Regions from separate parts of the Cellulosimicrobium composti genome, predicted to be linked through region 2. Evidence: riboswitches for the same ligand, from Rfam matches in the RefSeq annotation. Region 2 holds a riboswitch; the other holds the start of a gene.
What was found. Region 2 has a riboswitch for FMN ahead of ribD (bifunctional diaminohydroxyphosphoribosylaminopyrimidine deaminase/5-amino-6-(5-phosphoribosylamino)uracil reductase RibD). Riboswitches for the same ligand answer to the same signal wherever they lie in the genome.
Positions count from the first base shown of each region.

Region 1 (15,038 bases), on a different contig from region 2:
CCGCTACCACGAGAACGCGCCCCGCTGACCGTCACGACGGCGCCCGGTCGCTCGCCCGGGCCACGCGGCGGCACCGACCGTCATCCGGAGGTCGCACCCCGGTGGACCCCAGGATCCACCGGACGGGCGACGCGCGAGGGGGAGGTCGCGGGGAAGACTGGCGGCACGGCGTCGGGCAGCGGCGCCGCTGACCACCGGAGGCGCACCGTGACGACCCACACCCCCGCCCGGGACGCCGCGCACCCCGACCAGGCCCCCGAGCGCTCCGCCCGCGCCGCCTCGCGCCGCCGGCGGTCCATCGCGCGCCGGGGCCGCGGCTCCCGGGACGCGAGCCCCCGCCGCACCGACGTCCCGCCGGTCGAGCGCGCGAACGGGTGGCTCGTCGCGGTCGCCGTCGTGGCCGGCGCGATCCTGTTCTCCGTCCTCGCGATGAACGCGTTCCTCGGCCGCTGACGCGCGGCGCCGAGCACCCGGTTTTCAGCCCCTCGACCCGTCGACGCGGCGCCCGCCGAGGTCTACCGTCGAACCACGGGCGCCGCTGCCTCCGGTACGCGCCCGGCCAACGTCAGGCGGAGGCTGCGATGGTGTCCTCAGACGACGACTCCCCGGGTCCGGGCGACCAGCGCGAGAGCGGCCCCGCCCCGTCGGACGCCGACGTGTTCGCGGAGCGACTGTTCTCCGCGACGCTCGGCGCGATCGACGTCCTCGCCGTCTACGTGGGCGACCGCCTCGGGTGGTACCGGGCGCTCGCCGACGGCGGCCCGCTCACGTCCACCGGGCTCGCCGAGCGCACGGGCACCCACGAGCGGTACGCGCGCGAGTGGCTCGAGCAGCAGGCCGCGAGCGGGATCCTCGTCGCCGAGGACCCGGGCGCCGCCCCCGCGGTCGGCGCCGACCCGGCCACGGTGGGCCGCGAGCGCCTCTACGCCCTGCCCGCCGCGCACGCGGAGGTCCTCGCGGACACGTCGTCGCTCGCGTACCTCGCGCCGCTCGCGCGCTTCGTCGGGGCGATCGGGCCGCAGCTCCCCCACCTGCTCGACGCCTACCGCACGGGCGGCGGCGTGTCGTGGGAGCAGCTCGGGGACGACGCGCGCGAGGCCCAGGCGGACGTCAACCGCCCCTGGTTCGAGCGTGAGCTCGCGCCCGCGCTCGCCGGCGTCCCGGAGGTCCACGACGTGCTGAGCCGGCCGGGCGCGCGCGTCGTCGACGTCGGGTGCGGTTTCGGGTGGTCGACGCTCGCGCTCGCACGCGCCTACCCGGACGCGGTGGTGCACGGCGTCGACGTGGACCGGCCGTCGGTCGCGGCCGCACGCGCCGCCGCCGAGGAGGCGGGCCTCGCCGACCGGGTGACGTTCCACCTCGCCGACGCCGCGGAGCTCGGGCTCGTCGAGCCCGCCGGGCGCCCGTTCGACGCCGCGTTCGCATTCGAGTGCGTCCACGACATGCCCCGGCCCGTCGCGGTGCTCGACGCCGTGCGACGCGCGGTCCGGCCCGACGGCGTCGTGGTCGTCATGGACGAGGCCGTCGGCGAGGAGTTCACCGCGCCCGCCGACGACGTCGACCGCGTCATGTACGGGTACAGCCTGTTCGTGTGCCTGCCCGACGGGCTGTCGTCCCCGCCGTCGGTCGGCACCGGGACCGTGATGCGCCCGGCGACGCTGCGCCGGTACGCGCGCGAGGCGGGGTTCGCGGACGTCGAGGTGCTGCCCGTCGAGGACTTCGCCTTCTTCCGGTTCTACCGGCTCGTGCCCTGAGCGTCGGGCGGGTCGTCCCACACGACGACGTCGCCGGCGCGGATCGTGCCCGACGAGAGCAGCCGGCACACGACCCCGCCGCGCGCGTGCATCGCGCGCATCGCCCCGGGCGCGATCCAGTCGTCGAGGAGCCGGCAGGGCGCGGCGACGCGGAGCACCTGGAGCTCGACGTCGCCGATCCGCAGGAACGTGCCCGGCTTCGTGGGCAGGTCGCCGTGGGTGAGCGTGACGTTGCGGCGCGTCAGGCCCGGGTCGATCTCCTGACCGAGCGCGGCGGACGCGTCGGCGAGGTCGGTGAGCGTCTGGATCGTCACGTGCCGGTGCTTCGAGCCGTGGTAGCGGTCGCCGACGAGGCCCTTGCCCTCCTCCGCCTCGACCTCCTCGACGACGCGGGTCGGCAGCCGGCGCGCCTTCGCGACGTGGATGGCGTGCACGCGGGGCTGGTCGGGCATGGTCCCAGCCTCGCACGGGCGGACGGCGGGGCCGCCGCCCGGGAGGGAGCGAGCGACCGGTACCGGTGTACCGTCCGGTGCATGACCGACGTCCGCAGCCGCACCCACGCCCAGGCCGTCGACGCAGCGATCGAGCTCTTCACCCGCAAGGGGTACGAGCAGACCACCGTCGAGGAGATCGCCGACGCCGCCCAGGTCAGCCGCGCCACCTTCTTCCGCCGCTACGGGTCCAAGGAGGACGTGGTCTTCGCCGACCACGAGCTCCTGCTCGACGAGGTCGTCGTCATGCTCGCGGCGACCCGCCCCGTGCCCGACGCCGAGGGCCGGCTCACGCCCGACCCGTCGGTCGACCCGTACCTGGAGGTCTGCCGCGCGGCGCGGCTCGTGTTCGACCACCACGTCGGCCAGCGCGAGACGTCGCTCGCCCGGTGGCAGCTCCTCCAGCAGGTGCCCGCTCTGCGCGACCGTGAGCTCGTCACGACCCACCGCTACGAGCGCGCGTTCACCGCGTACCTGCGCGACGCGCTCCCGCCCGACGCGCGGCGCTCGACCGCGTCCATCGCGTTCGCGGCGTCCGTCGTCGCGGTGCACAACGCGCTCCTGCGCCGGTGGCTGCGCTCCCCCGACCAGGACCTGCGCCCGCAGCTCGAGGAGGCGTTCGCCGACCTGCGCCGCGCCGCCGTCGGTCGCTACGGGCCGCCCGAGGACGCCGCCGTCGAGCGCGGCTCCGGCGACGGCGTCCCCGCGGCGCGGCGCGTCGTCGTGACGGTGGTCGACGCCGGCGCGGACGCCCAGGCCGTCGCGGACGACGTCGCCCGCGCGGTGCGCGACGCCCTCGCCTAGGCGCGAGATCGGCAGCTCGCGCCGAGGTCGGCGGATTCTGCCGAGCTCGGTGATCCCGACTGCCGATCTCGGACGCGCGTGCCGACGTCGCGACGGACGGACGGCCTCCCCCGGGAAGGGAATGCGCGGGTAGCATCGGCCGTTGCAGAACGCAGTACGCACGAACGTGCTCCGGGGTCGGTGCAATTCCGAGCCGGCGGTGACAGTCCGCGACCCGCGCCCACGCGCGGTTGACCTGGTGGAACTCCGGGACCGACGGTGACAGTCCGGATGGGAGGAAGCACGTGCGGCGCGGCCGTCCTCGGCCGGGCTCCCTGGCGAGCCCGCGCACGGGACGCGTCCCGCCGTGGTGAGCGACGCCGTCGGGTCGGCCCGGCGCGCCGCCCGCCCTCGCCCCGGAGCCCGGCGTGCCCGGGAGGACGAGGACACATCCGATGGACCTGATCCACGCGCTGTTCGACGCGCAGCTGACGATCGGCGACCAGCACCTGCTGTGGCGCGAGATCGTGGGCAACGGGTTCGGCCTGGCGTCGGCGCTGGGCGGCATGCGACGCAAGGTGTGGGCGTGGCCGGTCGGCATCGTCGGCAACCTGCTGCTGCTCACCGTGTTCCTCGGCGCGGTGTTCGCGACGCCCAACCCCGTGAACCTGCTGGGCCAGGCCGGCCGCCAGGTGATGTTCGTGATCGTGTCGGTCTACGGGTGGGTGCAGTGGCGCCGGACCCGGCAGCGGCTCGACGGCGCGGACGCCGACGCGGACAGCCACGGCGTCGCCGTCGTGCCGCGCTGGGCGTCGTGGCGTCAGCGCGCGTTCCTCGTCGTCGCGCTCGTGGGCGGCACGGCGCTCCTCACGCCCGTGTTCCGCGCGCTGGAGTCGTACGAGCCCGTGTGGGCCGACGCGTGGATCTTCATGGGCTCGCTGCTCGCGACGTACGGCATGGCCAAGGGCTGGGTCGAGTTCTGGCTGATCTGGGTCGCGGTCGACGTCGTGGGCGTCCCGCTGCTCCTGTCCGCCGGGTACTACGCGTCGGCGTTCATGTACGTCTTCTACGGCGCGTTCACGCTCGTCGGGTTCTTCGTGTGGTGGCGCGTGCGTCGTCGCGCGACGGCCGACGAGGAGGCCGCCGCGGCGGTCGCCTGACGGCTCAGTCGTCGAACAGCATCCGGTCCGACGGCGCGACCCGGGTCGCGCGCAGCGCCGGGTCCGCGCACAGGGCCTCGACGACGGCGTCGCTCCCGCCGACGTAGGTCGCTGCCGCGTCGATCTCGGTCCCGACGAACCAGGACCGGTCCTCGGGCCACCACAGGTTCGGGGGCTGGTCGTGCGCACGGAACCCGGCGGCGTCGGCGAGCGTTCCCGTCCACAGGTGGTACTCGCGGTGCGGGAGCAGGAGCATCGGCGCGGCCGGGCGCTCGACGAGCGTCGCCGTGATCGCCGCCCACGCCTCGTCGAGCGCGCGCTCGCGCTCCTGCGGGCTCGGCGGGGGCTCGTCCGGCGACCACGACACGAACGGCGCGACGCCCGACGTCGCGCGCGGGTCGGTGCCGTGGTCGTAGAGGAAGCCGTGCCCCGTCCACAGGGCGAGGTGCACGGGCTGCTCCCCCGTGAACGGCGCGAGCGCCGCCGCGAGCGCGACGCTCTGCGCCACGAGCGAGCCGTCGTCGTCCCACCCCGGGTGCGCGACGCCCGCGTACGCGGTGTACCCGCGCGGGACGGTCCCGTCGACGGTCGGGCCGAACTCGCCGAGCCGCCGCGCGATCCACGCGCCCGCCGAGGCGTCGTCGTCCCAGGTCACCATGCCCCGACCCTACGGCGCGGCTCGCGAGAGACGCCGATACGCCGTCTCAGATTGACTGAGACCGGGTATCGCTGCACTATGGGAGGGACCGCCGCCGACGCCGGGCCCGCACCCGGGAGCACCGCGCCGGAGCCGGTCGCACGACCGACCGCAGCCGCCCTCCCAGGGGAGCACCGATGCCCACCACCCCGATCATGCCCGGCGTCACCGAGCCCACCTACGACCTCGCGACGCCGCTCGACCTCGACTACGCCGGCGCGTTCGCCGACGCGACCGAGGAGGACCGCGCCCACCAGCAGCGCGTCCGGCAGTTCGTCCAGGACGAGGTGCTGCCCGTCATCGACGACTACTGGGAGCGCGCCGAGGTCCCGTTCGACCTCGTCAAGCGCATGGGCGAGCTCGACCTGCTGCGCGACGGCGTCGACGTCGAGGGGCGCCCGCACGTGAGCCTGCTCGCCGCGGGCCTCGCCGCGATGGAGATGTCGCGCGGCGACGGCTCCGTCGCGACGATCTGCGGCGTCCAGGGCGGTCTCGCGCTGCGCAGCATCCAGATGCTCGGCTCCGACGAGCAGCGGGCGAGGTACGCCGAGCCCATGGCGCGCGGGGAGATCCTCGGCGCGTTCGCGCTCACCGAGCCCACCCACGGCTCGGACTCCGTCTCGCTCGAGACGACGGCGCGCAAGGAGACCCGCGACGGCGTCGAGGGCTACGTGCTGAACGGCGAGAAGAAGTGGATCGGCAACGGGTCGTCGGGGCACATCACCGTGGTGTGGGCGCGCCTCGTCGGCGACGACGGCGACGGCCAGGTCCACGGGTTCGTCGTGCCGCAGGACACCCCCGGGTACACGGGCACGACCATCACCGGCAAGGTGTCGCTGCGCGCGATCTGGCAGGCGCACGTCGTGCTCGACGACGTGTTCGTCCCCGCCGAGAACGCCCTGCCGGGCGCGCGGTCGTTCAAGGACACGTCGCGCGTGCTGTTCGCGACGCGCCTCGGGGTGGCGTGGGCCGCCGTCGGGCACGCGGTCGCGTGCTACGAGGCCGCAGTCGCGTACGCGAAGCAGCGCGTCCAGTTCGGGCGCCCGCTCGCCGCGAACCAGATGATCCAGGAGCGCCTCACCCGCATGCTCTCGACGATCACGCAGCTCCAGCTCCTCGTCGCGCAGATGACGCGGCTCGACGAGGCGGGCACGCTCACGGGCCCGCAGGCGTCGCTCGCCAAGTACTCGTGCACCCGCGGGGCCCGCGAGGTCGCGGCGAGCGCGCGCGACCTGCTCGGCGGCAACGGCATCCTGCTCCAGAACCGCGTCGCGCGGCACTTCGCCGACATCGAGGCCCTGCACACGTACGAGGGCACCGAGTCGGTGCAGGCGCTCATCGTCGGCCGCGACATCACGGGCGTCTCCGCGTTCGTCTGACCGCCCCGAGGGCGCACGCCCTCCCCTCGCTCCCCGGCGCCGCTCGCCCCTCCTCGCGGCGCCGGGGCTCCCCGATCCCCGCGTCCCGCCTTCTCCCGGACGGAGCACCATGAGCACCGACACCCTTCCCGACGGCGCAGCCGTCACCGCCGAGGACGAGGTCACCCCGGTCCTCCTGCACGGCGCGCGCACCCCGTTCGCGCGCTTCCGCGGGGCGCTCGCCTCGCTCTCGGCCGCCGAGCTCGGCGCGCACGCGATCCGGGGCGCGCTCGCCGCGGCCGGTGTCGCGCCCGAGCAGGTCGACGCCGTCGTCGTCGGGCAGGTCGTGCAGGCGGGCGCCAAGCAGGGCCCGGCCCGCCAGGCCGCGATCCTCGCCGGGATCGGCTGGGACGTGCCGACCGTGACGATCAACAAGCTGTGCCTCTCGGGGCTCACCGCGATCATCGACGCGGCGCGCCTGGTCCGCACGGGCGAGGCGAGCGTCGTCGTCGCGGGTGGCCAGGAGTCCATGACGAACGCGCCGCACCTCGTGGTCGGCACGCGCTCCGGCTTCGCGTTCGGCGACGTCACGATGGCCGACTCCCTCACGCACGACGGCCTGAACGACCCGTTCAGCGGCGAGGTCATGGGCGAGCTCACCGACCGCGGCTGCGCGACGCGCGGCATCGGCCGCCCCGAGCAGGACGCGTTCGCGCTGCGCTCGCACCAGCGGGCCGCCGCGGCGCGCGACGCCGGCCGCCTCGCCGAGGAGATCGCGCCCGTCGAGGTGCCGCAGCGCAAGGGCGAGCCGGTCGTCGTCCGGCACGACGAGGGGGTGCGCGCCGACACGACGCTCGAGGCGCTGGAGCGGTTGCGCCCGGCCTTCGTGAAGGACGGGACCATCACCGCCGGGTCGAGCTCGCCGCTGTCCGACGGCGCGGCGGCGGTCGTCGTCGCGAGCCGCGCCTTCGCGAAGCGCAACGGGCTGTCGTGGCTCGCCGAGATCGGCGCCGCCGGCCAGGTCGCCGGGCCGGACAGCTCGCTGCACTCCCAGCCCGCGCGCGCCATCGAGGCCGCCGTGAAGCGCGAGGGGGTCTCCGCCGCTGACCTCGACCTCGTGGAGATCAACGAGGCGTTCGCCGCCGTCGCGCTGCAGTCGATCGCCGACCTCGGCATCGACGCGGACGTCGTCAACACCGACGGCGGCGCGATCGCGCTCGGGCACCCCGTCGGCGCGTCCGGCGCGCGCCTCGCGCTGCACCTCGCGCTCGCGCTGCGGCGCCGCGGGGGCGGCATCGGCGCCGCGGCGCTGTGCGGCGGCGGCGGTCAGGGCGACGCGCTGATCCTGCGCGCCTGACCCTCCGGGCGGCGCCGTCGGGGCTCCGCCGCGCGAACCGACCAACCCTGGTGCACGATGCTGCACCAGGGTTGGCGCGCTTCGGTCGCCGCGGTGTGACGCAGATCGCGCCGAGGTCGGCCGATTTCGCGTCATGGATCGCGTCTGGCGCGGTCTCTCTCCCTGGTACCACCCCGACGAGAGGACCGCCATGACCACCGTGACCGACGCCGCCCGCCGCACCGCGAGCCGCGCGCGCCACTCGCACCTGTCCGCCGTCGCCGTCGTGCTCGTCGGTCTCGCCGCCGGCTTCGCCGCCGCGCCCTACCTGCTGGGCTGACCCGGCCCGCCGTCGTCGTCCCGCGGGCCGGCCCGCCGGAACGAGTCGACGAGCGCCCACACCGCGCCGACCGCGCCGACGAGGCAGAGGACGACGAGCAGCGTGAGCACCGCCGCCCCGGGGACCTCGCCCGCGGCCCAGCCCTCGACCGCACCCCGGACCGCGAACGGGGCGAGCAGCACGCAGAGCAGCAGCACCCCGACGGCGTATGCGCGGCGCCGCCGAGGATTCCCCGGCGGCCGTGACAGACCGTAGTGGTAGAGCGCCACGCCCGGAGCCTACGACCCGGACGCGCGGTCCTCGGGCCCCGCCACGAGCTCCTCCAGGCGGTCGAGCAGCGGCACCTGGCCGGAGACGACGAGCCCGCGGGCGCGCGCGACCGGGAACCACGCCGCACGGTCCAGCTCCGGGAACTCCTGCATCCGCCCCGAGCGCGGCGGCCACTCCAGCGCGAACGTGTTGCTCGCGATCGCCGTGACGTCGAGGTCCGCCTCGCGCGCCCACGCCGACACGAGCTTGCCCGCACGCTGGCGCACGGTGCCCAGGTCGAGGTCCGGCGCCGCCGCGTCGGGCGCGGGGACCCCGAGCTCCTCGGCGAACTCGCGCAGCGCCGCGGCCAGATCGTCCTCTCCCGGTTCGACCTCGCCCTTGGGGATCGTCCAGCCGCCCGCGTCCTTGCGCGCCCACAACGGGCCGCCCATGTGCCCGAGGAGCACCTCGACGACGCCGTCACGGATCCGGTAGAGCACGAGCCCTGCTGACTGCTTCACCCCTCCTTCCTACACAGCGGACGCCGCTCCGGCCCGTCGGGCGCGCAGCCGTCGCCCCGGCGAGCGGTGCGCGCGGGCGTGTCGGAGGTGCGGCGTAGCGTCGACCGCCCGAGGACCGGACCGCAGGAGGGACCACGATGACCACGCCGACCGTCACGCACCTCAACCCGCCCGGGCTGCACCGCAACCCCGCGTTCTCGCAGGGCACGATCGTCGAGACGGGGCGCACGCTGTACGTGGGCGGCCAGAACGGCACCGACGCCGACGGCGCGATCGTCGAGGGCGGCATCGCGGCCCAGACGGCGCAGGCCCTGCGCAACGTGCTCGCCGTCCTCGCCGAGGCGGGCGCCGGCCCGCAGGACGTCGCGCGCCTCGCCGTCTACCTCGACCCCGAGGCCGACCTCATGGAGGGGTTCGCGGCCGTCGGGGAGGTGTGGGGTCCCCACCCCGCCGCCGTGACCGTGCTGCGCGTCGGCCTCGGACGGCCGGGCGCACTCGTCGAGATCGAGGCGGTCGCTGCCCTCCCCGCCTGACGTCCGACGGGGGGCGCCCGCTCGCGTCGACGAGGCGTCGCGGTCGAGGGACGACGTCGTGCCGTTCCGTGCGGGCGCGCGTGGCGTCGTCATGGCGTGCGGACGCAGGCGGGCGAGCGCGAGCACGCGTCCTGGCCTGCGGGCGGGGCGGGTGCCGTCCCGACGTGCGCGCGCGGGGCGGGTGTCGTCTGGCGCGCGTGCGCACGGGGGCGCCGCTACTGTCCGGGGGTGCTCGCCGACCGGACCTCGCGCCGCGCGCTCGGACGGGCCGCGTCGTACGGGGTCGCGGCCAGCGTGCCGGTGCTCGCGCTCGGGTGGCTCGTGCGTGCGGAGTCGGGCGTCGTCGCCGAGGCCGACCGCGTGACCGTCGCCGCGGCGACCCGGTTCACGGCCGCGCGCCCGGCGCTGCGTCGCGCGCTGCTCGTCGGGCAGGAGGCGCTCGCCGCGCGGTGGGTGAACCTCGCCGCCACGGGCGTGTGCGCGTGGGCCTGGCGCCGCCGGGGCCTCGGGGTGCGCGCCGCCTGGGCGGCCGGCACGGTCTGGGGCGCGTGGGCGCTCGGCCTCGCGGCGAAGGGGCTCGTGGGCCGCGCCCGGCCCGTCGTCGAGGACGTCGTGACCACGGTGCCGGGCACGAGCTTCCCGTCCGGTCACGCGATGAACGCGGCCGCCGTCGGGGTGAGCCTCACGGTGCTCGTGCGGCCGCTGCTGCGCCGTCGCGGTCGTGCCGCGGTCGCGACGGCGGCCGTGGTGCTCGCGCTCGTCACCGCCGCCGACCGCGTGCTGCTCGGCGTGCACCACCCGTCCGACGTCGTCGGCGGGCTCCTCCTCGGCGGCGTCGTCGCCGGGGCGTCCGCCGTCGGCCACCACGGGTGGGCGTCCGCCGCCCCGTCCGGGTCCGCTCCGAGGATCGAGGTCTGATGCATCCCTTCGTGCACCGCTACGAGCTCGACACGTCCCGACCCACCGCGAAGGAGGTGCTGCGCGACGTCGGCCTCCGCGCGTTCGTGCCCGGCGCGGTGCTGTGGGTGCTCATCGTCGCCACGGGGTTCCTCGTGCGGGGGCCGCTCGGCGACCTGCCGGGCGAGGTCGCGGTGAACCGCTGGTTCGAGGAGCGCCGCACGCCGACCTGGGACGCGGTGACCGACGTGCTGTCCCTCATCGGGACCACCGAGTTCATCATCGGCGGCACGCTGCTCACCGTGCTGCTCGTGTGGTGGCGGACGCGGCAGTGGTGGTTCGCCGTCGTGCCCGCGCTCGCCGTCGCGCTGCAGGCGCTGATCTTCCTCACGTCGTCGATCGTCGTGGGGCGCGAGCGGCCCGACGTCTCACGGCTCGACGAGGCCCCGCCCACGTCGAGCTTCCCGTCGGGCCACACCGGCGCGTCAGCCGCGTTCTACCTGACGCTTATGCTGCTCGCTCAGCGCATCACGCACCCGGTGCTGCGGGTCGTCGTGACGATCCTGTGCTGCCTCGTGCCCCTCGGCGTCGGGGTGTCCCGGCTGTACCGGGGGGCGCACGGCACGGCCGATGTCGTCGCGGGCCTCGTGAACGGCGTCGTCTGCTGCGTGCTCGCGTGGAACTACCTGCGGCGCGACGTGCGCGCCGTGACCCGCGAGCGCCGCTGAGCCTCCCGGCGCTCCCGCACCTGACGCGCCTGCCGCGCCCGCCGCGCCCGCCGCGGGCTCTCGCGCCACCGCGCCGACCGCGACGATCGCGCCAACCCCGCCGACGCGAACGGCGGGCCCGGCCTCGAGGACCGGGCCCGCCGTCGTCGTGCCGGGGTGGTCCGGGCGGCGTACCGCCCGGCCGACCGTCAGGTCACGCGCAGAGACCCACCGGGTCCCACGAGCCCCACGTCACGGACCCGGGCAGCTCGCCCTGCGTCCACCACTGGGCGCGGTAGTTCACGCCCGCGCGGGAGACGGTCTGACCGCCGGCGTACACGGCCTCGCGCGACCACGCCGGGGCGCAGTCCGCGACCTCGACCGCGGGCGCCGTGCCGCACGGGCCGATCTTCTTCCAGGCGTTGCTCGCGCCCGGCTCCTGGTTGCGCGTCCACCACTGGGCCGCGTACTCCGCGCCCTCGTGCGACACGACGTCGCCGCCCGTGTAGACGCCCGTGCCGTACCAGGGCGCCGCGCACTCGGCCGCGACGCCCGGTCCCGGGGTCGCCGCGCGCAGCGTCGAGCCCAGGGCGTCGCCCAGCTCGTTGCGGTAGTCGCCCGAGAGGTCCCACCACATCGCGCCGCCGTAGCCCTGCGTCGCGACGAACTCGGCCTTGGCCGTCACCGACGCCGGGTCGTCGTAGCTCCACCACTCGTCGCCGTCGTAGAGCCAGCTCGCGCCGATCTCCGGGTCGAAGAACGCCTCGCCGTCGAACGAGCGCAGCTCCGCGTACGTCTTGGTGCCCACGTAGCCCGCGGCGGGCTGCCAGCCCTGCGAGCCGTCCTCGACGCCGTACCAGCCGTGGCCGTAGGCGGCGAGGCCCGCGTTGATCTGCGACGGGTCCGCGCCCGCGTTGACGTACATGGCGAGCGCGCCGTCGAGCCCGAGCCCCCAGTTCTGCGTGCCGTCGGGGTGCAGGTTGCCCTGGTGCCCCGTCTGGTTCGGGACCCAGCCGCCGTGGAAGTCGTAGCCCTGCACGTTGAGGAAGTCGACGACGGCGAACAGGCGCGGGTCGAGCCAGCCGCCCTCGCCCGCGTTCCAGCCGCCCGCCGGGGCGAACGCCGTGAGGAGGTACTCCTGCCCGTTCGCCGCGCCGCGCGCGTCGAGCTCGGCGCGGAACTCCTCCATGAGGAGGAGGAAGTTCTCCTTGTCCTCGGGGCGGGCGTTGGCCGTCTCGCCGCCCGTGACCGGCCACTCCCAGTCGATGTCGATGCCGTCGAAGATCCCGGCCGCGGCGCCCGGGCCGCCCTTGCCGTCGATGACGGGCAGGTCGCCGTCGATGTAGAGGTCGAGGCAGGAGTCGACGAGCGCGGTGCGGCCCTCGGGGGTCGACGCCGCCTCCGAGAAGTTGTCGGACCAGGTCCAGCCGCCGAGCGAGATGAGGATCTTCGTCTCGGGGCTGACGGCCTTGAGCTTCTTCAGCTGGTTGAAGTTCCCGGCGAGCACCTGGCCGGGCTTGTCGGCCTTGCCGTCCACGGAGTCCGCGGCGGGGACCTCGGCGACGAAGTCGTTGAGCGGGTCGCCCTCGCCCGGGACGTCGGCGATGTCGCACACGAGGTCGGTGGTGACGTTGCCGAACGCGTAGTTGATGTGGGTGAGGTCCTCGATCGCCCCGGTGCGCACGAGGTCGGCCACGTGGAAGTCGCGGGTCACGCGCGAGTCGGCCATGACATAGCCGACGCTGCGGAACCCGTTGATGTCCGACGGCCCGGTGACGGACGCCGTCGGCTTCGCCGCGGGCTGCGGTGCCGCCACGGCGGGCACGGCGAAGGTGGACGCCGCGAGGGCGAGCGCCCCGACGACGGCGGTGGTCGCGACCGCGCGCGAGCGGGCGGTCGGTGCGTGCGGGGAGGGGGTGGACGAGCGGCCCGAGGAGGCCACGCTGGGTGTCGATCGATCGGTCATGAAGGCCTCGTTGCTCTTCGGCCCGGGCTGGGGATCCCGGGATTTGTTCGGTCTCCTGCAACTTACCTGGCGGCGGCATGTTTACGCCAGGGTCCGAACGAAGGTCCGCCGTGTCGGTCCGGGCGGGCAGAGTAGGGCGGTGAGCATCGACCGCGCGCCCCACGCCCCGGTGCTGCGCGCGCGCCCGACGATCGTCCACCTCGACGCGGACGCGTTCTTCGCGGCCGTCGAGCAGCACCAGCGCCCGTCGCTGCGCGGGCGTCCCGTGCTCGTCGGCGGGGTGGGTCCGCGCAGCGTCGTCGCGACGGCGTCGTACGAGGCGCGGCAGTACGGCGCGCGCTCCGCGATGCCCATGGAGCAGGCGCGGCGGCTGTGCCCGCCGTCGACGGTCGTCGTCGTGCCACGGTTCGCCGCGTACGCGGCGTACTCGGCGCGGATCATGGCCGCGCTGCGCGAGGTCACCGAGCTCGTCGAGCCGGTGAGCATCGACGAGGCGTTCGCGGACGTCGCGGGCGCGGTCGGGCCCGAGACCGACCTTCGCGCGCTCGCGCACCGGATCCGCGAGCGGGCGCGCGAGCTGAGCGGGCTGCCGGTGTCCCTCGGGCTCGGGCGGTCGAAGCTCGTCGCGAAGCTCGCGTCCGAGGCCGCGAAGCCCGGCGGGGTGCGCGTGGTCGGCGCCGACGACGAGGACGCGTTCCTGCTCGACCTGCCCGTGCGCGCGCTGTGGGGCGTCGGGCCCGTGTCCGCCGCGCGCCTCGACGAGCTCGGGGTCCGCACGGTCGCGGACCTGCGCCGGCAGCCGCTCGACACGCTGCTCCTCGCCGCGGGCGAGGCGGGCGGCACGAACCTGTACCGGATCGCGCGCGGGTGGGACGACCGTCCGGTCACCACCGTGCGCGAGCGGAAGTCCGCGGGCGCCGAGCACACCTTCGACACCGACCTGCACGGCCGGGCGGCGATCGCCACCGCCCTCGACCCCGTGGTCGACGCCGCGCTCGCCCGCCTCGAGCGGCACGCCGTCGCCGCGCGGACCGTCGTCGTCAAGGTGCGGCTCGCGTCGTTCACGACGCTCACGCGTTCCGTGACCCTGCCCCGCCCGACCGCCGACGAGGGCGCGCTGCGCGACGCCGCGCACCGCGCGCTGCGCCTCGCCGACGTCACCGAGCCCGTCCGGCTCCTCGGGGTCGCGTTCCACGCGCTGTCCGAGCACGCGCAGCTCATGCTGCCGCTCGGCGACGAGCGCGCGGAAGCCGCCGGGGAGCCCGCCGACGCCGTGCCGTTGCCCGCGCCGTCGCCCTCGGGACCGGTCCGGGCGACGGCCGCGAACGTCGCGCCCGGGCTCGACGTCGTCACCGCGGCCGACGGGCGCGGGTGGGTCGTGCGCGTCGGCGACGACGGCCGCGTCGCCGTGCGCTTCGAGACGGCGCGGACCGGCCCCGGCTACCAGCGCTGGGTCGACCCCGACGCCGAGGACCTCACGCTCGTCGAGCCGCTCGGCCCCGACGGCGAGCCGGTACGCCCTGTGCCACCGGACGACGACGCGTAGCCGCCCTCCCCGGCGCCGCCCGCCGTCGTGGTGCTCGGGCCGCCCGGGCCGGGGGCCGCCGTCGGGACGATCCCGGCCGCGGCGACGAGGGCCGCCGCCCCCGCCCAGAAGGCCGCCTGCGGGCCGACGACGTCGCTCAGCCCGCCCGTGACGAGCGCCCCTGCGGCCTGCCCGGCCGTGAGCGCGACGAAGAGGACGGCGGTCGCGCGGCCGGCCGCGTGCGGGCGCAGCGCGGCGCCCCACGCGATGAGCACGCCGCTCATCGCGGTGTACGCGCCGCCGAAGACGGCGCCCCCGGCCGCCACGACGAGCACGCTGCCGGGCGCGAGCGTCAGGGCCGCGGTGCCGGCGGCCGTCGCCAGCACCGTGACGACCCAGGCGCGGCGCAGGCCGAGCACGCGCACGGCGTCGCCGCTCAGCGCGCCGAGCACCGCGGCCACGCCGAGCAGGCACCACAGCGCGGCGGAGGTGCGCCCGGGCAGACCGCCCGTGACCGTCACGAGGTCGCGGCCGAACGTCCACACGGCGGCGCTGCCGACGCCCGCGACCGCGGCGGCGACGCCGGCACGCACGAACGGTCCGCGAGGCCGTGCGACGGCCTGCCGCCCGGGAGGGCCGGCGTCGTCCGTCGGCGGCGAGCCCTCGGGGCCTGACGGCCAGCGTGCGCTCCGGTCGACGACGGCGGCCGTGACGAGCGCAC
Region 1 covers NZ_JAAFAN010000034.1:18,107-33,144, forward strand. Annotated here, with positions in the region: gene GYH36_RS11205 (hypothetical protein) at 1-28, shown strand, start outside; gene GYH36_RS11210 (hypothetical protein) at 208-453, shown strand; gene GYH36_RS11215 (SAM-dependent methyltransferase) at 585-1,754, shown strand; gene GYH36_RS11220 (MOSC domain-containing protein) at 1,736-2,206, opposite strand; gene GYH36_RS11225 (TetR/AcrR family transcriptional regulator) at 2,288-3,049, shown strand; FMN riboswitch at 3,213-3,336, shown strand; gene pnuC (nicotinamide riboside transporter PnuC) at 3,484-4,188, shown strand; gene GYH36_RS11235 (hypothetical protein) at 4,193-4,846, opposite strand; gene GYH36_RS11240 (acyl-CoA dehydrogenase family protein) at 5,023-6,264, shown strand; gene GYH36_RS11245 (acetyl-CoA C-acyltransferase) at 6,374-7,600, shown strand; gene GYH36_RS20060 (hypothetical protein) at 7,791-7,919, shown strand; gene GYH36_RS11250 (hypothetical protein) at 7,904-8,116, opposite strand; gene GYH36_RS11255 (NUDIX hydrolase) at 8,198-8,689, opposite strand; gene GYH36_RS11260 (RidA family protein) at 8,827-9,222, shown strand; gene GYH36_RS11265 (phosphatase PAP2 family protein) at 9,451-10,140, shown strand; gene GYH36_RS11270 (phosphatase PAP2 family protein) at 10,140-10,847, shown strand; gene GYH36_RS11275 (glycosyl hydrolase family 18 protein) at 11,041-12,792, opposite strand; gene GYH36_RS11280 (DNA polymerase IV) at 12,932-14,338, shown strand; gene GYH36_RS11285 (YbfB/YjiJ family MFS transporter) at 14,233-15,038, opposite strand, start outside.
Region 1: linked by a shared signal. The riboswitch ahead of pnuC (nicotinamide riboside transporter PnuC) and the one ahead of ribD (bifunctional diaminohydroxyphosphoribosylaminopyrimidine deaminase/5-amino-6-(5-phosphoribosylamino)uracil reductase RibD) in region 2 are both predicted to bind FMN.

Region 2 (15,038 bases):
GCGCTCAGAGGGAGTGCTGGAGCAGGATCGTGTCGACCCACCGGCCGTGCTTGAAGCCGACGGCGGTGAGGCGGCCGGCCTCGGCGAAGCCGAACCGGCGGTGCAGGGGGAGCGACCCTGCGGCCTCGGGGACGTCGGCGACGACGGACACCACCTGGCGGACCCCGGCTCGCGCGCACGCGTCGAGGAGCGCGCCCAGGAGGGCGGTGCCGACGCCGCGACCGGCGTACGCGGGGTCGAGGTAGATCGTGTCCTCGGCGGTGTGCCGGTAGGCGGGCTTCGGACGCCACGGCGCCGCGTAGGCGTACCCCACGACGACCGGGGTGCCGCGGCCGTCCGGGCCCGCGGGGCCGCCGACCTCCGCGACGAGGAACGGCATCCCGCGGCCCGTGACGTCCTCGAGCTTGCGCTCCCACGCCGCGACGTCCCAGACCTCCTCCTCGAACGTCACGCACGTGTCGCGGACGAACGGGGCGGCGATCTCGGCGACGCGCGCGAGGTCGCCCCGGGTGGCGGGGCGCACCGTGACGCCCGGCCGTCCGGACGGGGGCGGGACGGGACCGGCGGGGGAGGGGAGGGTGCTCACGGCAGGAGCCTAGGGCGCCGCGTCGCGGGGACCGGCGCCCTAGGCTGTGGGCCATGGCAGCCCTCATCGCACCGAGCATCCTGTCCGCCGACTTCGCGAACCTCGAGCGCGACCTGAACGCGATCTCGACCGCCGACTACGCGCACGTCGACGTCATGGACAACCACTTCGTGCCGAACCTCACGCTCGGGCTGCCGGTGTTCGAGCGCCTCGCCCAGGTGTCGCCCGTCCCGATCGACGCGCACCTCATGATCGAGGACCCGGACCGCTGGGCGCCCGCGTACGCGGAGGCCGGCGCGGCGTCCGTGACGTTCCACGCCGAGGCCGCTGCGGCCCCGGTGCGGCTCGCCCGCGAGCTGCGGCGCCTCGGAGCCCGGGCGGGGCTCGCGCTGCGCCCTGCGACGCCCGTGGAGCCCTTCCTGGACCTCCTGGCGGAGGTCGACATGATCCTCGTCATGACGGTCGAGCCCGGGTTCGGGGGCCAGTCGTTCATCGAGGGCACCCTGCCGAAGATCCGCCGTGCCCGCGAGGCGGTGAGCGCATCGGGGCTCGACGTCTGGATCCAGGTCGACGGGGGAGTGTCGCGCTCGACGATCGAGCGGGCCGCGGACGCGGGGGCGAACGTCTTCGTCGCCGGCTCGGCGGTCTACGGCGCCGAGAGCGTCCCGGGCGAGATCGAGGCGCTGCGCGCGCTGGCGGACGCCGCGCACGCCCACTGACCTGACAGGAGGGGCCCACGGCGACGTGGGCCCCTTTCGTCTCCTTCTAAAAAATAGTGTGCCAAGCGCACGCCTCACCCGTCCCACCGCCGCGGACACCTCACCACCCGGCAGGGAGGTGCGGGGTCGTTCACGCGCGTCCGACCGGTGGACCGGCGGGACGCGGGGGAATGCGCGAGTAGCATGCTCCGTTGGAAGCAGCAGTACGCACGAACGTGCTCCGGGGTCGGTGCAATTCCGAGCCGGCGGTGACAGTCCGCGACCCGCGCCCACGCGCGGTTGACCTGGTGGAACTCCAGGACCGACGGTGACAGTCCGGATGGGAGGAAGCACGTGCGGCGCGGCCACGCCCCGGGCGTGGTGCTCCGGCGACCCGCCGTGGCACCCGGCCCCGAGGCGACGGCCTCGCCGTGGTGAGCGACGCCGTCGGGCCGCACGAGCGCCCGGCACGCCGCCCGCCCTCACCCCGGAGCACCCGTGCCCGGGAGGAGGACGATGGGCGAGCACCCCCGCACCCTGACGATCGACGCCGCGATGTCGCGCGCGCTCGAGCTCGCGGCCCGAGGGCCCGCGCACGGGCCGAACCCGCGCGTCGGCTGCGTGCTCCTCGCACCCGCACCGCACGGCACGGGTCTGCCCGACGGCGCCTCCCCGGACTCCCTCGACCCACACCCCCGCGCGGTGCTCGCCGAGGGCTACCACCAGGGCGCGGGCACGCCGCACGCGGAGGCGGCCGCCCTCGCGGACGCGCGCGCCCGCGGGATCGACGTCACGGGCGCGACCGCCGTCGTGACGCTCGAGCCGTGCGCGCACACGGGACGCACGCCGCCGTGCGCCGACGCGCTCGTCGCCGCGGGGGTGGCCGAGGTCGTCCACGCCGTCGACGACCCGAACCCCGCCGCGACCGGTGGCGCCCACCGCCTGCGCGCCGCCGGGGTCCGCGTCGTGCGGGGCCTGCGCGCCGCCGAGGGCGAGGAGCTCCTGCGGGTGTGGCTGACCGCGGTGCGTCGCGGCACGCCGTACGTGACGCTCAAGACCGCGACGACCCTCGACGGGTACGTCGCGGCGCAGGACGGGACGAGCCGGTGGATCACCGGGACCGCGGCGCGCGAGCACGCGCACCGCGTGCGTGCCGAGGTCGACGCGATCGCGGTCGGCACGGGCACGCTCCTCGCGGACGACCCGGCCCTCACCGCGCGCGTCCGGGCGCACGGTGCCGCGAGCGCCGAGGCTCTCGCGGAGCACCAGCCGTTGCGGGTGGTCGTGGGGTTGCGCGGCATCCCTCCGACGGCGCGGGTGCGGGGGCCGGGGGGCGAGCTGCTGCACGTGCTGTCGCGCGACGTCTCGCAGGTGCTGGGGCGGCTCGCGGAGCGGGAGGTGCGGCACGTGCTCGTGGAGGGCGGTCCGACGCTCGCGACGGCGTTCCTCGCCGCGGGGGCGGTGGACGAGCTGCACGCGTACGTGGCGCCGGTGCTGCTGGGGGGCGGGCGGCGCGTGGTGGGCGGGCTGGGCGTGGCGACGATCGCCGACGCGCACCGGTTCCGCACGGTCGAGGTGCGGCGCGTCGGGGACGACGCGCTGGTGGTGTCGAGGAAGAGCGTGGAAGGACGGGTCGGCTGATGTTCACGGGGATCGTGGAGGAGATCGGGAGGGTCCGGGGGATCGAGTTCCCGGACGGTGCGGGGCGGGACGCGGTGCTGACGGTCGAGGGGCCGCTCGCGACGTCGGACGCGGGTCTGGGTGACTCGATCGCGGTGAACGGGGTGTGCCTGACGGTGACGAGCCTGGGTGGCGACGGGTCGTTCACGGCGGACGTCATGCCGGAGTCGTTGCGGCGCACGGCGCTGGGGGACCTGGTGGCGGGTTCGCCGGTGAACCTGGAGCGTGCGGTGCGGGCGGACGCGCGGCTGGGCGGTCACGTGGTGCAGGGGCACGTGGACGGAGTGGGCGCGCTCGTGAGCCGGTCGCCGGGGGAGCGCTGGGACGACCTGGTGTTCTCGGCGCCGGAGGGCCTGACGCGGTACGTCGCGGAGAAGGGCTCGATCGCGGTGAGCGGCGTCTCGCTCACGGTGACGCACGTGGACGACGAGACGTTCGGCGTCTCGCTCATCCCGACGACGCTGGAGGCGACGATCCTCGGCGGGCTGACCCCGGGGGACCGGGTGAACCTGGAGGTGGACGTGCTCGCGAAGTACGTGGAGCGCCTGCTCGTGTCGGGCGTGGTGGCGGGGAGGGCGTCGTGACGCGCGAGCCGTCCGCGAGCGCCGCGGTGCCGGGTGTGCGGCTGGGCACGGTGGAGGAGGCGCTGGCGGAGATCCGGGCGGGTCGTCCGGTGCTGGTGGCGGACTCCCCGGACCGGGAGAACGAGGCGGACGTGGTGTTCGCGGCGCAGGGAGTGTCGGCGGAGTGGGTGGCGTGGACGATCCGGCACTCGTCGGGGTACCTGTGCGCGCCGATGCCGGCGGCGCGGGCTGATGCGTTGGAGCTGCCGTTGATGGTGCCGCACAGCCAGGACCCGCGGCGGACGGCGTACACGGTGACGGTGGATGCGGCGACGGGGGTGACGACGGGGATCTCGGCGGAGGACCGGGCGCGGACGTTGCGGGTGCTGGCGGACCCGGCGTCGGGTCCGGTGGACCTGATCCGGCCGGGTCACGTGCTGCCGTTGCGGGCGGTGCCGGGGGGTGTGCTGCATCGTGCGGGGCACACGGAGGCGGCGGTGGACCTGGTGCGGCTGGCGGGTGCGGGCGAGGTCGGGGGGATCGCGGAGCTGGTGCACGACGACGGCACGATGATGCGTCTGCAGGACGCGGCGGCGTTGGCGGAGCGGGACGGTCTGGTGCTGCTGACGATCGCGGACCTGGTGGCGTGGCGGCTGGTGCACGACCCGGTGCCGGTGGACGTGCCGGTGGCGGCGGACCGGGAGGGTCTGGCGCGGCGGGTGCACCGGACGGCGGAGGCGGACCTGCCGACGGCGCACGGCCGGTTCCGGGTGATCGGGTACCGGGACCTGCGTACGGGGGCGGAGCACGTGGCCCTGGTGCCGGCGGTCCCCCCTCCCGGTGCCGCGGATCTGGGTGAGGCGGGCACGGAGTCCGCGAGCGCCGTCGGGCGGGAGGTCGTGCCGGTGGTGCGGGTGCACTCGGAGTGCCTGACGGGTGATGCGTTCGGGTCGTTGCGGTGCGACTGCGGTCCGCAGCTGCGGGCGGCGATGGAGCGGGTCGCGGCGGAGGGTGGCGCGGTGGTGTACCTGCGGGGGCATGAGGGGCGCGGGATCGGGCTGCTGGCGAAGATCGGCGCGTACGAGCTGCAGGACGCGGGTCTGGACACGGTGCAGGCGAACCTGGAGCTGGGGTGGCCGGTGGATCGTCGGGAGTACGGGGCGGCGGCGGCGATCCTGGCGGACCTGGGCCTGTCGCGGGTGCGGTTGCTGACGAACAACCCGGCGAAGGTGACGGGGCTCGTGGCCTCGGGCATCGACGTGGCGGGGACGGAGCGGATCGAGGTGGGTCACGGGGAGTTCAACCGGGCGTACCTGGTGACGAAGAAGGTGGCGATGGGTCATCTGCTGGACACGGTGCGGGTCCCGGACGGGGTTCGTGCGGACGAGTCGGAGGAGGACGAGGGATGAGCGGGGCGGGTGCGCCGACGATCAGCGTGAACGGGACGGGGCTGCGGGTGACCGTGGTCGCGGCGAGCTGGCACACGCAGGTGATGGACGGGTTGCTGGCGGGGGCGCGGCGCGCCCTGGCGGCGGCGAACGCGTCGCACGTGACGGAGGTGCGGGTGCCGGGGTCGTTCGAGCTGCCGGTGGCGGCGGCGCGGGCGGTGGAGCACGGGGCGGACGCGGTGGTGGCGCTGGGGGTGGTGATCCGTGGGGGGACGCCGCACTTCGAGTACGTGTGCCAGGCGGCGACGTCGGGCCTGACGGAGGTGAGCGTGCGCACGGGTGTGCCGGTGGGGTTCGGGGTGCTGACGTGCGACGACGAGCAGCAGGCGCTGGACCGTGCGGGCCTGGAGGGGTCGCGCGAGGACAAGGGCGCGGAGGCGGCGGAGGCCGCGGTCGCGACGGTGGTGGCGTTGCGGGGCCTGTGACGGGGGTGGTCGGGGCGTGCCCGCTGGGCGGACCGCGCCCCGGCCTCGTCCGGGTGGCGGATACCCTGGGACGTGTGAAGACGTTCGAGTCCCTGTTCGCGGAGCTGTCCGAGAAGGCCACGACGCGACCTGCCGGTTCCGGCACGGTCGCGGAGCTGGACGCCGGCGTGCACGCGATCGGGAAGAAGGTGGTCGAGGAGGCCGCCGAGGTGTGGATGGCCGCCGAGTACGAGGGCGACGTGAAGACGGCGGAGGAGATCTCGCAGCTCCTGTACCACCTGCAGGTCCTCATGCTGGCGAAGGGTCTGAGCCTGCAGGACGTGTACGAGCATCTGTGAGCGGCCCGCGCCGGCGCGCGACGTGCGCCCGGCCGCGAGCGCCGCTCGTTCCTGCTCGTCCCTGCCCCCGTCTCCCCTGATCCCCTGAAGCGAAGGTCCTGTCATGCTGCGTATCGCCGTCCCCAACAAGGGGTCCCTGTCCGAGCCCGCCGTCGAGATGCTGCGCGAGGCGGGGTACCGCCAGCGTCGTGACTCGCGCGAGCTGGTGCTGGCCGACCCGGACAACGACGTCGAGTTCTTCTTCCTGCGTCCGCGCGACATCGCGGTGTACGTGGGGTCGGGCACGGTGGACGTGGGCATCACGGGTCGTGACCTGCTGCTGGACTCGGGTGCGGACGCGGTGGAGCACATGCAGCTCGGGTTCGGGGGGTCGACGTTCCGGTACGCGGCGCCGGCGGGGACGATCACGTCGTTGGAGCAGGTGCAGGGGCTGCGGGTCGCGACGTCGTACGAGGTGCTCGTGGAGGGGCACCTGCGGGCGCACGGCGTGGAGGCGACGGTCGTGCACCTGGACGGTGCGGTGGAGTCGGCGGTGCAGCTCGGGGTGGCGGACGTCGTCGCGGACGTGGTGTCGACGGGCACGACGTTGCGGGGTGCGGGCCTGGAGGTGTTCGGTGACCCGATCCTCGTGTCGGAGGCGGTGCTGATCCGTCCGCGCGCGGTCGCGGAGGAGGACGTGCCGGCGGGCGTGGAGGTGCTGAGCCGTCGCCTGCAGGGGGTGCTGACGGCGCACGAGTACGTGCTCATGGACTACGACGTGCCGGTGGCGCTGGTGGAGCGGGCGGTGGCGATCACGCCGGGCCTGGAGTCGCCGACGGTGTCGCCGCTGCACGACCGGGACTGGGCGGCGGTGCGCGCGATGGTGCGCCGGGACCGCACGAACCAGGTGATGGACGCCCTGTACGAGGTGGGGGCGCGCGCGATCCTCGTGACGCGGATCCACGCGTCGCGCCTCTGACCACGGGCGACGGCCCGCCGCGTGGTGCGCGGGGGTGTGAGACGGTGGCGGCATGAGCACCGACCCGTTCCCCGACCCCGGCCTGCCGGGTGACCGCGACGACGACCCGTACCGCACGTTCCGCCCGAGGTTCGGGCTGGTGTCGGCGTGGGCGACGGGCGTCGTGGTGGTCGGCGGGTGCGTCCTGGTGGGCGTGTCCGCGACGGGCCCGCTCGGCACGTCGTGGGTGAACCGGTTGTCCCTGGCGGCGTTCGCGCTGTTCGCGGCGTGGCTGCTGTGGCGGCTCGGCGGCGTGCACGCCGTCCCGACGCGCGAGGGGCTGCGGGTGCGCAACGTCATCTACACGCGGCGGCTCGCGTGGGCGCAGGTCGTGTCGGTGCGGTTCGGCTCCGGTGACGCGTGGGTGCGCCTGGACCTCGCGGACGGGTCGACCCTGGCGGTCATGGGCATCCAGCGGGCGGACGGTGCCCGCGGGGAGGCGGAGGCGCGGCGCCTCGCCGCGCTCGTGCAGGCGCACGGCGAGGCGCCCGAACGTCCCTGACGCGCCCGGCCCGCGCGGGCTCCGGAACCGGGCGCCGGGGACGGCGATCCCACCACGACGAGGACGGCCCCCGCATCCACCTGGGTGCGGGGGCCGTCCTCGTTCGCGGCGACGGTGTCGCCCGGGGCCGTCAGTACGACGCGCGGTGGCGGGGCTTGCGCTCCCCGCGGTCGTCGGCGCGGTCGAAGCGGTCGCGCCGCTCGTCACGACGACCCGACGGGCCGTGCCCGGCACGCGGGCCGCGGGACGCGGGCGCGCCCTCGTCGACGCGGATGCGCAGCGCCTTCCCGGCGACCCGGGCGCGCGAGATGCGGTCCATCGTGTCGGCGTCGAGCGGCGCGGTGATGTCCACGAGGGAGAACGACGGGAAGATGTCGATCTTGCCGACGTCCGACCCGGCCAGGCCGGCCTCGTTCGTCAGGGCGCCGACGATGCCGCCGGGCATCACGCCGTCCTTGTGCCCGACCGACAGGCGGTAGCGCGTGCCGACGGCGTCGCGACGGATGCCGCGCGTCCCGTCACCCTCGCGCCGGCCCGACGCACGGTCGCCGCGCGACGGGCGCTCGCCCGTGCGCTCCGTGCGACGCGCCTTCGCCTGCTCGCGCGCCGCGGCGCGCTCCGCCTCGAACCGCTCCTGCTCCTCGCGGGCGCGCGGCCCGTCGTCCCCGACCGCGAGCGCCGCCATGGCCGCGGCGAGGTCGACCGGGTCGACGTCGTGCTCGGCGAGGAACGTGCGGATCATGTCGGCGTACATGGACAGGCGGCCGGCCTCGCGGCGCGCGGGCACCTGGCCGAGGAGGGTGCGGACCTTGTGCGCGGACACGTCCGCGGGGGAGGGGATCTCGACCTCCTCGAGCGGGGTGCGCGTGGTGCGCTCGATGGCGCGCAGGCGCCCGCGCTCGTGCGGGGTGACGAAGCTCAGGGCCTCGCCGGTGCGTCCCGCGCGGCCGGTGCGGCCGATGCGGTGCACGTACGCCTCGGGCTCGCCCGGCAGGTCGAAGTTCACGACGAGGCCGATGCGGTCGACGTCGAGGCCGCGCGCGGCGACGTCGGTCGCGACGAGGACGTCGAGCGCGCCGGAGCGCAGGCGCTCGACGATCTTCTCGCGCTCCTTCTGCGCGACGTCGCCCGAGATGGTCGCGGCGGAGATGCCGCGCTCGACGAGGGCGGACCCGACCTCCTCCGCGGCGCCGCGCGTGCGGGTGAACACGATCGCGGCCTCGGCGTCGGACGTGGCGAGGACGCGCACGAGCGAGCCGGTCTTGTGGCGGAACGGCACGACGGCGTACGTCTGGCGCACGCTCGTCACCGTGGAGGACTGGCGGGCGACCGCGATCTCGACCGGGTCGGTGAGGTGCTCGTTCGCGACGCGGCGGATCGGGCCGGGCATCGTCGCGGAGAACAGGGCGACCTGACGCTCGCGCGGGGCGCGGGAGAAGATCGTGTCGACGTCCTCCGCGAAGCCCATGCGCAGCATCTCGTCGGCCTCGTCGAGCACGAGGAAGCGCACGTCGTCGAGCACGAGGGTGCCGCGCTCGATGTGGTCGATGACGCGCCCGGGCGTGCCGACGACGACCTGCGCGCCGGCCGCGAGCGCCCGCTGCTGCGGCTGGTAGGGGGAGCCGCCGTAGACGGCGACGACGTCGACCTTGGGCAGGTGCGTCGCGAAGGACTCGACGGCGTCGGCGACCTGCATCGCGAGCTCGCGGGTCGGGGTGAGGACGACGGCCTGGACGCGGCGCTGCGCGGGGTCGATCGCGGCGAGCAGCGGGAGGCCGAACGCGGCGGTCTTGCCGGTGCCGGTCTGGGCGACGCCGGTGATGTCGCGGCCCGCGAGGAGCGCGGGGATGGCCTCGGCCTGGATCGCGGACGGGGTGACGAACCCGAGGTCGGCGACGGCGCGCTCGAGCGGCGCGGGCAGGCCGAGGTCGGCGAACACGGGGCCGGTCGGGGCGGCGGGCTCCGGGCGGGTGTCGGGGGTGGTGGAGTGGTCGAGGGCGTGCGTGGGCGCGACGACGTCAGCAGTCATGAAGGGGTGAGGACCGTTCGTTTCGGGGTGTGGAGTGGCGTGCGGTCACCGGGTCGGTTCTCGCAGGTCGCACTCCCGAACACACCAGGCCGGGCACCGCGTCGATCGAACGATCGGACGGGGACGGCCACTCTCACGGACACACGCGGGACGAGCGACGAACTCCAGAGGTGCCACCCATCCTACCGGAGCGCGCGCGGCGCTCGGGGGCGAGGCCCGGGTGACGTCCCTCACCGCGACCCGCGCCCGGGCGTCGCCCCGGCAGGGAGGTGTCGAGCGAAGCGGGTGATTTCCCCCGTCCCGGGCGCCGCGCCGGGAAATGAGGGGCGGGGGCCGGTGGGCCCGTACGTAGGATGGTCGCGCGCGGCAGGTCGCCGCGGCGGCGCGACGTGAGCTCGGGGCGGTGGGTGTGGCAGCAGGGCAGCAGGTCAGCTCCCGCGTCCTGACCGTCCCGAACGTCATCAGCCTCGTGCGGCTGCTCCTCGTGCCGGTGTTCGCGGTGCTCATCGTGAACGGCCACGACGTGTGGGCGCTGGTCGTGCTCGCCGTGTCCGGGGCGTCGGACTGGCTCGACGGCGTGCTCGCGCGGCGCCTGGACCAGGTGAGCCGCCTCGGTCAGGCGCTCGACCCCGCCGCGGACCGCCTCTTCATCCTCGTCACCCTCCTCGGCCTCGCGTGGCGCGACGTCGTGCCCGTGTGGCTCGTCGTCGTCATCGTCGCGCGCGACGTGCTGCTCGCCGGCCTCATGCCGCTCCTCGCCCACCACGGGTACGGCCCGCTCCCGGTGAGCTTCGCCGGCAAGGCGGGGACGTTCGCGCTGCTGTACGCGTTCCCGCTGCTGCTGCTCGCGGAGATGCCGGGCTGGGTCGGCGACGTCGCCGCCGTCACCGCGTGGGCGTTCACGTGGTGGGGCGTCGGCCTGTACTGGCTCGCGGGCGCGCAGTACGTGCTGCAGACCCGGGCCCTCGTGATCAGCGACCGCGCCGCGTCCCGCCGGGGCGAGGACGCGGGCCCCGCGACGGAGGAGGCGCCGTGACCCCGCAGCGACCCGAGCAGCGACCGGGCGTGCGCCGGGCACCGGTCGACGCGTCCATGACGCTGCTCAACGAGGTCATGTTCCGCCCGCTCGACCCCGGGTACGCCGACGCGGCCGCGCGCCGCGCCGCCGGGGGAGCGCCGCCGCGCGGCCGGGCCGGCGCGGTCGGTCTCGTCGCCCTCGCGGTCGTGCTCGGGCTCGTGACGACGGCCGCCGCCGTGCAGCTGCGCGCCCCGCAGCCCGGGGTGATCGCCGCCCGCGAGACGCTCGAGCAGGAGATCCTCACCCGGCAGGGCGTCGCCGAGGAGCTGTCCGCGCGGGGCGCGGCGCTCTCCGCGGAGATCGAGCAGCTGCAGGGCGAGGCGCTCACCGGCGCGAGCGCCGACGTGCTGCAGGGCCTGCAGGCGGAGGGCGCGCTCACCGGCACGCAGGCCGTCGAGGGGGAGGGCGTCGTCGTCACGCTCGACGACACGAGCGGCGGCCTGTCGTCCGACGACGTCGACGCCAGCTCGCTCGTGCACGACTCCGACCTGCAGCGCGTCGTCAACGCGCTCTGGGCCGGGGGCGCCGAGGCCGTCGCCATCAACGACCAGCGCCTCACCGGGCTGTCCGCGATCCGCAGCGCCGGCGACGCCGTGCTCGTCGACCTCCAGCCGCTCGTCGGCCCCTACCGGGTCGAGGCCGTCGGCGACCCCGACGCGCTGCGCACCTCGCTCCTGCGCTCCGGCACGTCCGACTTCCTGCAGCTGCTCGGCACCCAGTACGGCATCCGGTCGAGCGTGACCACGCAGAGCCGCATCGACCTGCCGGGCCGCTCCGCCCCGACGCTGTTCTTCGCGCAGCCGCCGGACGCGACCGTAGACTCCGACGCACCCGCCGGGACCACCGACGGCACCACGACCGACGGGTCCGGGGCGGGCCCGGACGCGCACGAGACAGGGCAGGAGATCGTCGAATGATCGCAGCAGTCGGACTGGTGGTGGGCATCGTCGCGGGGCTCGTCCTGCAACCCACCGTGCCCGTGTCGCTGCAGCCCTACCTGCCGATCGCCGTCGTCGCCGCGCTCGACGCCCTGTTCGGCGGTCTGCGCGCCCGGCTCGACGGCCTGTTCGACGACAAGGTCTTCCTCGTGTCGTTCCTGTCGAACGTCGTCGTGGCCGCGCTCATCGTGTTCCTCGGCGACCAGCTCGGCGTCGGGAGCCAGCTGTCCACGGCGGTCGTCGTCGTGCTCGGCATCCGCATCTTCTCCAACGCCGCCGCGATCCGGCGCCACATCTTCAAGGCGTGAGCGTGAGCCCCGACCCCCGCGACCGGACCGGCGCCGACACGCCCCAGGACCAGACCCCGGCCGCCGTCGACCCCGACGTGGCCGAGACCGGCCCGCCCGCCCCCACCGACGCCACGGCCGACGCGGGACGGACCGACGACGGCCGCACCACCGACACGCCCGTCGCCGAGACGTCCTCGGACGACGCCCCGGCCCCTGACGAGGACGTCCCGGCCGACGGCTCCGCGCCCGACGACGCGCGCGAAGCTGCCGACGCCGCGACCGAGCCGGCCGACGAGGCTGCTGACGCCGTGGGGACGGCCGCCACCGAGCCGGACGCTCCCGCACCGGCGCAGGAGCCGGCGCCGACGGACCCGGACGACGAGGACACGGGCGAGGACGGCGGGGCGGTCGCGTCCGCACCGGACGCTGCAGACGCGGACGCTGCAGACGTGGACACCGCGGACGTGCACACCGCAAACGTGGACACCGCCACCGAGGACGACGACCCCGGCACCGCGGTCGACGACCACGCGACGCACGACGACGCCGCCACGGACCCTTCCGACGCTCGGCAGGCCGCGGACGCGGACGAGCCCGGCGACGCGACCGCGGCGCCCGGAGCCGCGACGACACCGGGCCAACCGGAGCCGCCGACCACGACGGGCGCGATCGGCGCGGTCGGGCGGCACGGCACGCCCAGCAGGCCCGAGCCCCGCGGCCTGCGCGGCCTCGGCAGCGCGCTGCGGCCCCGCGCGTCCCGGTCGCAGATCGTCGTCGGCGTGCTGTGCGCGCTGCTCGGGTTCGCGCTCGTCGTCCAGGTGAGCCAGACGCAGGAGGACCAGCTGTCCTCGCTGCGCCAGAGCGACCTCGTGCGACTGCTCGACGACGTGACGCAGCGCTCGGGCGAGCTCGAGGACCAGGTGTCGTCGCTCGAGGCGACGCGCGACGAGCTGCAGTCCGGCTCCGGCCGCGAGCGCGCGGCGCTCGAGCTCGCGGAGGAGCAGGCGCAGACGCTCGGGATCCTGTCGGGGCGCCTGCCCGCCGAGGGGCCGGGGGTGACGATCGACGTCGTCGAGGGTCCCGAGGCGCTCGACGCGTTCGCGCTCTTCAACGTGCTCGAGGAGCTGCGCAACGCCGGCGCGGAGGCCATGGAGGTCAACGGGGTCCGGCTCGTCGCGAGCAGCTACTTCGAGGACTCGGCGGACGGCGTCGTCGTCGACGGGCAGACGATCGAGTCCCCGTACCGGTGGTCGGTGATCGGCGACCCGTCGACGCTCGAGACCGCGCTCGAGATCCCGGGTGGCGCCATGGCGTCGCTGCGTGCCGACGGCGCGCGCACCACGGTCACGCAGGAGGACCGGGTCGAGGTCGGCGCGACCGTCGAGCCCCGTGCGCCCGAGTACGCGACCCCCGTCCCGGCCGACGAGTGACCGCGGCTTCACGCAGCCCGTGGGCCGGGGTAGGTTGGGACGACTGCGGGTCGCGTGCACCGTGTGACCTGCGGGTGTAGTAGTTTTCGAGCACGATTCCCCGCACGAGGGCCGGTGCCCTCCGGTGCGGGATTTCCGAGGTCGAGCACGACGTGCGTGAGCCCCGAGGAGGCGAGATGAGTGTCCCAGGCGGTCCTGAGGTGCCGAACCGGGCGGGTAGCGACACGACGGTCAGCTTCGGCCGGATCGAGGCCCCGATCGAGGAGGGCGTGCAGCCCGGTGGCCTGAGCCCCGAGGAGCACGCCGCGGTCGCGGCCCTGCCGCGCCACTCCGCCCTGCTCATCATGCAGCGCGGCCCCGGGCAGGGGTCGCGCTTCCTCCTCGACGCCGAGCGCACCGTCGCCGGCCGGTCCGAGCACGCGGACATCTTCCTCGACGACGTCACCGTCTCGCGCAAGCACGCCGAGTTCGTGCGCGAGGGCGAGCGGTTCGTCGTGCGCGACGTCGGGTCGCTGAACGGCACGTACGTGAACCGCAGCCGCATCGACGCCGTCGCGCTCTCGACGGGCGACGAGGTGCAGATCGGCAAGTACCGGCTCACGTTCCACGCCAGCCCGCACGCGGGGGCCCCGGCGGGCGGCACGGCACCGCGGTCGTGAGCGCCTCGACGGGAGCCGCGCACGCCACGGTGCCCGAGCCCGCGGGCGGCCCCGAGCCGTGGCCGCAGGGCATCTCGCGGCGCGCGACCATGCGGATCTCCGACGTGCTGCGGGCGCTGCGCGCCGAGTTCCCCAACGTCAGCCACTCCAAGCTGCGCTTCCTCGAAGAGCAGGGGCTCATCGAGCCCGTGCGCACCGCGTCGGGGTACCGGCAGTACAGCCCCGCGGACGTGGAGCGCCTGCGCTTCGTGCTCGTCGAGCAGCGTGACCGGTACCTCCCGCTGAAGGTCATCAAGGAGCGCCTCGCCGCGCTCGACGCGGGCACCGAGGTCGAGCAGCTCGTCCCGCGCCTCGCGACGAGCGACGGCGAGCCCGGCTCCGCGGCCGTGCGCCAGCGGTACACGGTCGACGCGCTCGTGTCCGCGGCGGGCGTCGAGCGCGAGCTCGTCGAGGGCCTCATCGAGGCGGGCGTGCTGCGGCAGGCGCCGGGCGGTCAGCTCGACGCGCGGTCGCTCGACGTCGTCGTGCTCGCCGCGGGCCTCGCCGAGTACGGCATCGAGCCGCGCCACCTGCGCTCCCTGCGCACCGCCGCCGACCGCCACGTGAGCCTCGTGCACCAGGTCGTCTCGCCGTGGCGCGGCCAGCAGAGCGCGTCCGCCCGCGCCCACGCGGGGACCGTCGCGTCGGAGGTCGGGGAGCTCTGCGCCCAGCTGCACACCGTGTTCGTGCGGCAGGGCATCGACGACCTCACCCGCTGATCGCCGGGACGCGCCCGCGTCACGACGAGTCGGCCGCACCCCCTGCCGGATGCCGGGCGGAGTCGTACCGTGGAGGGGTGAGCGACGACGTCCCGATGGTCCCGGTCGAGGTGCTGGGGGTCCGTCAGCAGCAGCGCGACCAGGAGATCGTGGTGCTGCTGCTCGACGACGCGTCCGAGCTCGTCGTCCCGATCGTCATCGGGCCGCGCGAGGCCAGCGCGATCGCGATGGCCCAGGCCGGGCTGCCCACGCCGCGACCCATGACGCACGACCTGCTGCGCGACCTCCTCGACGCGGTCGGGGTCCGGCTCGAGCGGGCGGAGATCGTCGCGCTCGACGGCGGGATCTTCTTCGCCGAGCTCGTCCTGAGCAACGGCGTGCGGCTCGACTCGCGCGCGTCGGACGCGATCGCGGTCGCGGTCCGCACCGGCAGCCCCGTGCTGTGCTCGGCGGAGGTCGTCGCGACCGCGGGCGTCGAGGTCGTGGACGTCGCCCAGCAGGAGGAGGTCGAGAAGTTCCGTGACTTCCTCGACCACGTCCAGCCCGAGGACTTCTCGGTGGACGAGTAGGGGAGCCCGGCACGCTCGACCTCCAGGACAGGTCGAGACCTCCGGGCACA
Region 2 covers NZ_JAAFAN010000005.1:7,346-22,383, forward strand. Annotated here, with positions in the region: gene GYH36_RS02145 (GNAT family N-acetyltransferase) at 5-586, opposite strand; gene rpe (ribulose-phosphate 3-epimerase) at 640-1,305, shown strand; FMN riboswitch at 1,518-1,641, shown strand; gene ribD (bifunctional diaminohydroxyphosphoribosylaminopyrimidine deaminase/5-amino-6-(5-phosphoribosylamino)uracil reductase RibD) at 1,801-2,925, shown strand; gene GYH36_RS02160 (riboflavin synthase) at 2,925-3,548, shown strand; gene ribB (3,4-dihydroxy-2-butanone-4-phosphate synthase) at 3,545-4,936, shown strand; gene ribH (6,7-dimethyl-8-ribityllumazine synthase) at 4,933-5,400, shown strand; gene GYH36_RS02175 (phosphoribosyl-ATP diphosphatase) at 5,475-5,738, shown strand; gene hisG (ATP phosphoribosyltransferase) at 5,842-6,696, shown strand; gene GYH36_RS02185 (PH domain-containing protein) at 6,749-7,237, shown strand; gene GYH36_RS02190 (DEAD/DEAH box helicase) at 7,368-9,266, opposite strand; gene clsA (cardiolipin synthase ClsA) at 9,676-10,302, shown strand; gene GYH36_RS02200 (DUF881 domain-containing protein) at 10,299-11,261, shown strand; gene GYH36_RS02205 (small basic family protein) at 11,258-11,590, shown strand; gene GYH36_RS20205 (DUF881 domain-containing protein) at 11,593-13,002, shown strand; gene GYH36_RS02215 (FHA domain-containing protein) at 13,179-13,661, shown strand; gene ftsR (transcriptional regulator FtsR) at 13,658-14,419, shown strand; gene GYH36_RS02225 (bifunctional nuclease family protein) at 14,515-14,988, shown strand.